2 linked regions of the Serinibacter salmoneus genome follow. The main gene of each other region encodes a partner of the protein of the gene in region 2 in a complex. Links are inferred from orthologs where the notes say so. Each region holds a gene or a part of one and is shown on either strand. Other genes may lie near its edges. The genes, in order: metK and groL.

What was found.
Region 1: the proteins of groL (region 2) and metK are in contact, whole or in part, in a cryo-EM structure (PDB 8P4O), measured with the Escherichia coli proteins. The link is inferred for Serinibacter salmoneus from one-to-one orthologs.

The regions. Positions count from the first base shown.
Region 1 is NZ_PDJD01000001.1:1,365,755-1,368,863, reverse strand. Bases 312-3,109 are described here. They hold metK (methionine adenosyltransferase), read right to left. Parts: upstream 2,418-3,109; coding sequence 1,206-2,417; downstream 312-1,205. Other genes in these bases: coaBC (bifunctional phosphopantothenoylcysteine decarboxylase/phosphopantothenate--cysteine ligase CoaBC), read right to left, coding at 2,458-3,109; ATL40_RS05985 (primosomal protein N' family DNA-binding protein), read right to left, coding at 312-1,147. Also shown: more of ATL40_RS05985, read right to left, coding at 1-311. UniProt on the Escherichia coli protein: Catalyzes the formation of S-adenosylmethionine (AdoMet) from methionine and ATP.
Region 2 is NZ_PDJD01000001.1:2,342,431-2,345,632, forward strand. Bases 312-3,202 are described here. They hold groL (chaperonin GroEL), read right to left. Parts: upstream 2,626-3,202; coding sequence 997-2,625; downstream 312-996. Other genes in these bases: ATL40_RS10465 (DUF4031 domain-containing protein), read left to right, coding at 312-759; ATL40_RS10475 (hypothetical protein), read left to right, coding at 2,847-3,202. In the rest of the region: more of ATL40_RS10465, read left to right, coding at 1-311.

The sequences.
Region 1 (3,109 bases), 980 kb from region 2 along the record:
TCCGGGCGTGCTCCCCCGGTCCCGAGCGCCCGAGGTCCTCGGCATCCGGCGCCATCACCCGCGGCGCCCGTTCCCGCACCCACGCGCGCTGCGCACGCAGGGACGCGGCCCAGCCGGTCGCCACCAGGTGCTGGGCCCACACCGAGCGGGCGGGCGAGGCCAACAGGAGCGCGGCGCCCTCCCCCTCCGAGCGCAGCGCGAGCACCTGGCCGGCGTGCGGATAGGGCGAACGCTGCTCGACCAGCGAGTCGTCGCCGTCGTCCCAACAGACCGCCAGACCCAGGTGCTGCACCGGCGCCCACACCGCCGATCGGGTGCCGACCACCACCCGGGCCAGGCCGGTGGCGAGCCGCAGGTGCGCGCGCGCCCGCACCGAGGGGCCATCGCTCGCCACGAGCCTGACGACCTCGGCCGCGAGGGCCTCGTCGAGATGGCTCGCCACCCGATCCACATCCGCCACATCGGGCACGACGACGAGCACGCCCCGCCCGGAGGACAGCGTCACCCGGGCGGCGTGCACCAGCGCGTCGCGGAACGTGGCCGGACCACCCGTGAGGGTCCACACCGCGCGCGGCGCCTGCCGATCCGCGATCCGGCGCAGCAGCGCCTCCCCGCCGGGTACGTCCCGCCAGGGGCCGAGGTCGGCCGGCGCGTCGGGGCCGCCGACCGGCGCGCCGGGGCCGCCGACCAGCGCTGGACTCGGCTCGCCCGGCTCCGGGCGCTCCACTTTGCTGAGCGCGGTCAGCACCCCCGCCTCCGCGCGCGCGTGCCGAGGCGGCACCGCAAGGCGCAACACGTCCGAGAGGGTGCCCGCGTACCGGTCCGCCACCCGGCGCGCGAGCGCCGCGATCTCGGGGGTGAGCGCCACCACCGGGGAGACCAGGCGCTTCAGGGGGGCGAGAGCACGCACCTCGTCCTGCGGGGTGGCCGCGCGCACCGCCAGCACCCAGCCGTCGCGTTGCCGTCCGGAGAAGGTGACCTTCACGCGGGTGCCCACACCCACATCGGCGGGCGAGTCCGCGCCGTCCAGGTGCTCCGGGATGCGGTAGTCGAACGGGCGGTCCAGGTGCGCCAGCGGAAGGTCCACGCAGACCTCCGCGACGAGCGGGGGCGTCCCCGCCCGCTCACCACCTGCCTCCTGCGTCATGCGCTCATCAGATCACGAGCGACCGACAAGGCCGCGCGGCTGGGCCGGCCGGTGCCGCTCAGTCCAGTCCGGCGGCCGCACGCAGGGCAGGCACGCGGTCCGTGCGCTCCCAGGTGAACTCCGGCAGCTCCCGCCCGAAGTGACCGTAGTTCGAGGTCAGCGCGTAGATCGGGCGGATCAGGTCGAGGTCGGCGATGATCGCGGCCGGGCGCAGGTCGAACACCTCGTCGATGGCCGCGGCGATCCCCTCGGGCGTCACCCCGGGGGCCTGGGTACCGAAGGTCTCCACGTACACCCCCACCGGGTGCGCCTGCCCGATCGCATAGGCCACCTGCACCTCACAGCGCCGCGCGAGGCCCGCCGCCACCACGTTCTTGGCCACCCACCGCGTGGCGTACGCCGCCGAGCGGTCCACCTTCGAGGGGTCCTTCCCGGAGAAGGCACCGCCGCCGTGACGGGACATGCCGCCGTAGGTGTCCACGATGATCTTGCGGCCCGTGAGGCCCGCATCACCCATCGGACCGCCGAGGGTGAACGCCCCGGTCGGGTTCACCAGCAGCCGCACCCCGGAGGTGTCCACCCCGTGGGGCACGTGCTCGGCGAGCACCGGCACCAGGACCTCGCGGTGCAGGGCCTCGCGCAGCTCTTCCTCGCTGAGGGCGGGAGCGTGCTGTGCGGAGATGACCACCGTCTGCACGGCCGCGGGGCGATCGCCGTCGTACCCGATCGTCACCTGGGTCTTCCCGTCGGGGCGCAGGTTCGCCACGATCCCCGCCTTGCGCACGTGAGTCAGACGCTCGGACAGGCGGTGCGCCAGGTGCACCGGGAGCGGCATCAGGGTGGGGGTCTCGTCCGTGGCGTACCCGAACATCAGGCCCTGGTCGCCGGCGCCCTGCGCGTCGTAGGGGTCGATCGCCTCACCCTCGCGCTTCTCGCGGGAGGAGGTCAGGCCCTGCTCGATCTCGGGCGACTGCTGTCCGATCGAGAGCGAGACGCCGCAGGAGTTGCCGTCGAAACTCACCTCCGAGGAGGTGTAGCCGATGCCGGTGATGACGTCACGGACGAGGGCCGGCATCTCCACGTAACCGCGGGAGTTGATCTCGCCCGCCACGTGCACCAGACCGGTGGTGACGAGGGTCTCGACCGCCACGCGGGAGTGGGAGTCCACCCGCAGCAGGGCATCCAGGATGGAGTCGGAGATGAGGTCGCTGACCTTGTCCGGGTGCCCCTCGGTCACGGATTCGGAGGTGAAGCTGCGCAGTGATGTCACGGGAATGCAGCCTACGCCCGCCACACGGAGGCTTCTCGCGCTATGCGGACCGTCTCAGGATGAGGTCGGCGACGTGAGACACCAGCGCCGCGGCGACCTCCTCCTTGCTGCCCTCACTGCTTCCGACGAGGTCCCCCGCGGCATCCAGCACCGTGAGGGCATTCGGCACATCCCCGAAGCCACGATCATGCCCGACGGCGTTGACCGCCAGGAGGTCGGCGCCCTTGCGCCTGGCCTTGGCACGGCCGTGCTCCAGGGGGTCGGAGTCGGCATCCCCGGTCTCGGCGGCGAACCCGACGATCACCTGACCCGCGCGCCGGCCGGACACGAGCCCGGCGAGGATGTCGGGGTTCTCCACCAGCTCCAGCGTGAGTCCACCGCCGGTCTTCTTCAGTTTGTGCTCGCTCCCGGTCGCGGGCCGGTAGTCCGCGACGGCGGCGGCCATCACCACGATGTCGCTCGCAGCGGCGCGCGTGGCCATCGCCTCGGCGAGGTCCGCCGTGGAGACGACCTCCACGACGGCGTGGCGGCCCCCGTGCACCGCGGGTGCCACGTTGGCGGCCACCAGGGTGACCTGCGCGCCACGCGCCGCGAGGGCATCGGCCACGGCCACGCCCTGGCGCCCGGAGGACCGGTTGCCGAGGTATCGCACCGGGTCGATCGCCTCCCGGGTCCCCCCGGCGCTCACCACG
Region 2 (3,202 bases):
GGGGCGGCACCGGTCAGCGGCGGCGACCTGGTGCGCCGGCTGCGCGCGAGCGGCCTGCGCCGCACCGCCCACGCGCGCCGGGCGGAGCGGGATGACCTCCGGCGACGCTGGGCCGGCCTCAGCGACGGGAGCACACCGGGCGCGGCCTGGGGCGGGATCGGCGAGGATCTGCTGGCGCGCTGGTCGCAGCGCGGGCGGCTGCACCATGGGCTCACCCACCTGCGCGAGGTGCTGGACGCCGTGGACCTGCTCACCGCCCGGGGCCAGGCCCCGAACCAGGTGCGACGGCGGGCCCTCCTGGGTGCCTGGTTCCACGATGCGGTCCACCGCTCGGGGCGGGCCTTCGAACACCAGGGGGGCCGCGCCGTCGTGCCCGGTCAGGACGAGCGGGACAGCGCGGCGCTGGCGCGCGCGGCGCTCGCGGGGACCCGACCCGCACGCGAGGGCGAGGCGGTGGCGGCCCTCGTGACGATGACCGCGGACCACCGCCCGAGCCCGGGGGACCAGGCGGCGGCGATCCTCAGCGACGCGGACCTCAGCGTGCTGGGGTCCTCCCCCACGCGCTACGCGGACTACGCCGCCGCCATCCGTGGCGAGTACGCGGACGTCCCGGAGGCGGACTTCCGCGCGGGCCGCGCGGCGATCCTGCGGGATCTGCTCGCCGGGGACCTGTTCCACACGCCGGCCGGACGGGCGCGCTGGGAGGACGCCGCGCGCCGCAACATCGCCGACGAGATCACCCGCCTCACCTCGGACTGACCGGACTCTCCCGCCGAACGTGCCCTTGCGCCGCCCGCGCGCGAGCGAACCCTGCGCAACCCATCGCTCGGCGCACCCAGCTCCCGCCGAACGTGCCCTTGCGCCGCCCGCGCGCGAGCGAACCCTGCGCAACCCATCGCTCGGCGCACGGGGCACGCGAAACGGGCGGCCACCCCCGAGGGGGTGACCGCCCGCTGACTCACTGCGCGCGCGAGGCGCGAGGTGGTCGGCTCAGCCTCAGAAGCCCATGCCGCCCATCTCGTCGCCGCCGCCGGCGGGAGCCGGAGCCGGGGGCTCGGGCTTGTCGGCGACGACGGCCTCGGTGGTCAGGAACAGACCGGCGATGGAGGCGGCGTTCTGCAGCGCGGAACGGGTCACCTTCACCGGGTCGTTCACACCGGCGGCCAGCAGGTCCTCGTACTCGCCGGTGGCGGCGTTGAGGCCCTGACCGGCGGGCAGGTGACGGACCTTCTCGGCCACGACGCCGCCCTCGAGACCGGCGTTGATCGCGATCTGCTTGAGCGGGGCGTCGATCGCGAGCTGCACGATCGTGGCGCCCGTGGCCTCGTCACCCTTGAGGTCCAGCTCGGCGAAGGCAACCTTGCCGGCCTGGATGAGGGCGACGCCACCACCGGCGACGATGCCCTCCTCGACGGCCGCCTTGGCGTTGCGCACGGCGTCCTCGATGCGGTGCTTGCGCTCCTTGAGCTCCACCTCGGTGGCCGCACCCGCCTTGATGACGGCCACGCCGCCGGCGAGCTTGGCGAGGCGCTCCTGGAGCTTCTCGCGGTCGTAGTCGGAGTCGGAGTTCTCGATCTCCGCGCGGATCTGCTGCACGCGGCCCTCGAGCATCTCGGCGTCGCCGCCGCCCTCGACGATGGTGGTCTCGTCCTTGGTGACGACGACCTTGCGGGCCGTGCCCAGCACGGACAGGTCGGCGTTCTCCAGGGTGAGACCCACGGTCTCGGAGATGACCTGACCACCGGTGAGGATGGCCATGTCCTGCAGCATCGCCTTGCGGCGGTCACCGAAGCCGGGAGCCTTGACGGCCACGGAGCGGAAGATGTTGCGGATCTTGTTGACCACGAGGGTGGCCAGCGCCTCGGACTCGACGTCCTCGGCGATGATCACGAGCGGCTTGCCGGACTGGATGACCTTCTCCAGCAGCGGCAGCAGGTCCTTGACCGTGGAGATCTTCGACTCCACCAGCAGCACGTAGGCGTCCTCCAGGACGGCCTCCTGGCGCTCCTGGTCGGTGACGAAGTACGCCGAGAGGTAGCCCTTGTCGAAGCGCATACCCTCGGTGAGCTCGAGCTCCAGGCCGAGGGCGTTGGACTCCTCGACCGTGATGACGCCCTCCTTGCCGACCTTGTCGATGGCCTCGGCGATGAGCTCGCCGATGGCCGGGTCGTTGGCGGAGATGGCGGCGGTGGCGGCGATCTCGTCCTTGGTCTCGATCTCCTTGGCCTGCGTGCGCAGCGCCTCGGTGACCTTCTCCACGGCGACGTCGATGCCGCGCTTCAGCGCGATCGGGTTGGCGCCGGCGGCGACGTTGCGCAGACCCTCGCGCACGAGCGCCTGGGCCAGCACGGTGGCGGTGGTCGTACCGTCACCCGCGACGTCGTCGGTCTTCTTGGCGACCTCCTTGACGAGCTCGGCGCCGATCTTCTCGAACGGCTCCTCGAGCTCGATCTCCTTGGCGATCGAGACGCCGTCGTTGGTGATCGTGGGGGCGCCCCACTTCTTCTCCAGGACGACGTTGCGGCCCTTCGGGCCGAGGGTGACCTTGACGGCGTCGGCGAGGCGGTTCAGGCCTCGCTCCATGCCGCGGCGGGCCTCCTCGTCAAAGGCAATGATCTTGGCCATGTGGCTGACGATCCTCCGTGTTCGGGCGTGTCACCGGCTCGATGCCCGCGACGGACGACGGCGCCGAGCACGGTCTGGTCCCGTACCCCGCGACGCCTCATCGGCTCCGGTGGTTCTGTCACTCTCACCGCGAGAGTGCTAACGCCATTATTGGCACTCTCACCACGAGAGTGCAAGCAGCGGTGCCCCGCGCGCGGGCACCCATCGCCTACCGTGGCGTGGTGACCTCCCGACCGACCTCGCGCCGACTGACCCGCTGGGGCCTGGCCTGGCGCCTCCTGGCCACCGCGGCGGCCCTCGGGGTGCTGACCGCGGGCCAGCTCGTGGACACCGACGACTACTTCCCGCTCGGCTCCCTGTCGCAGTACGGCGCGCCGAAGGACCTCAACGGCACCGTGCGATCGGTCTACCTCGAGGCGCAGTTCGAGGGCGAGAGCGAGATCCGCACCCTCGGCCTCAACCACGCCTCCACCGGCGTGGCGCGCGGCGAGATCGAGGGCCAGCTCGGCCGGTTCATGGACGATCCCTCGCTGCTCCAGGCGATCGCGGACGCCCACGCCCGGCTCCGCCCCGAACG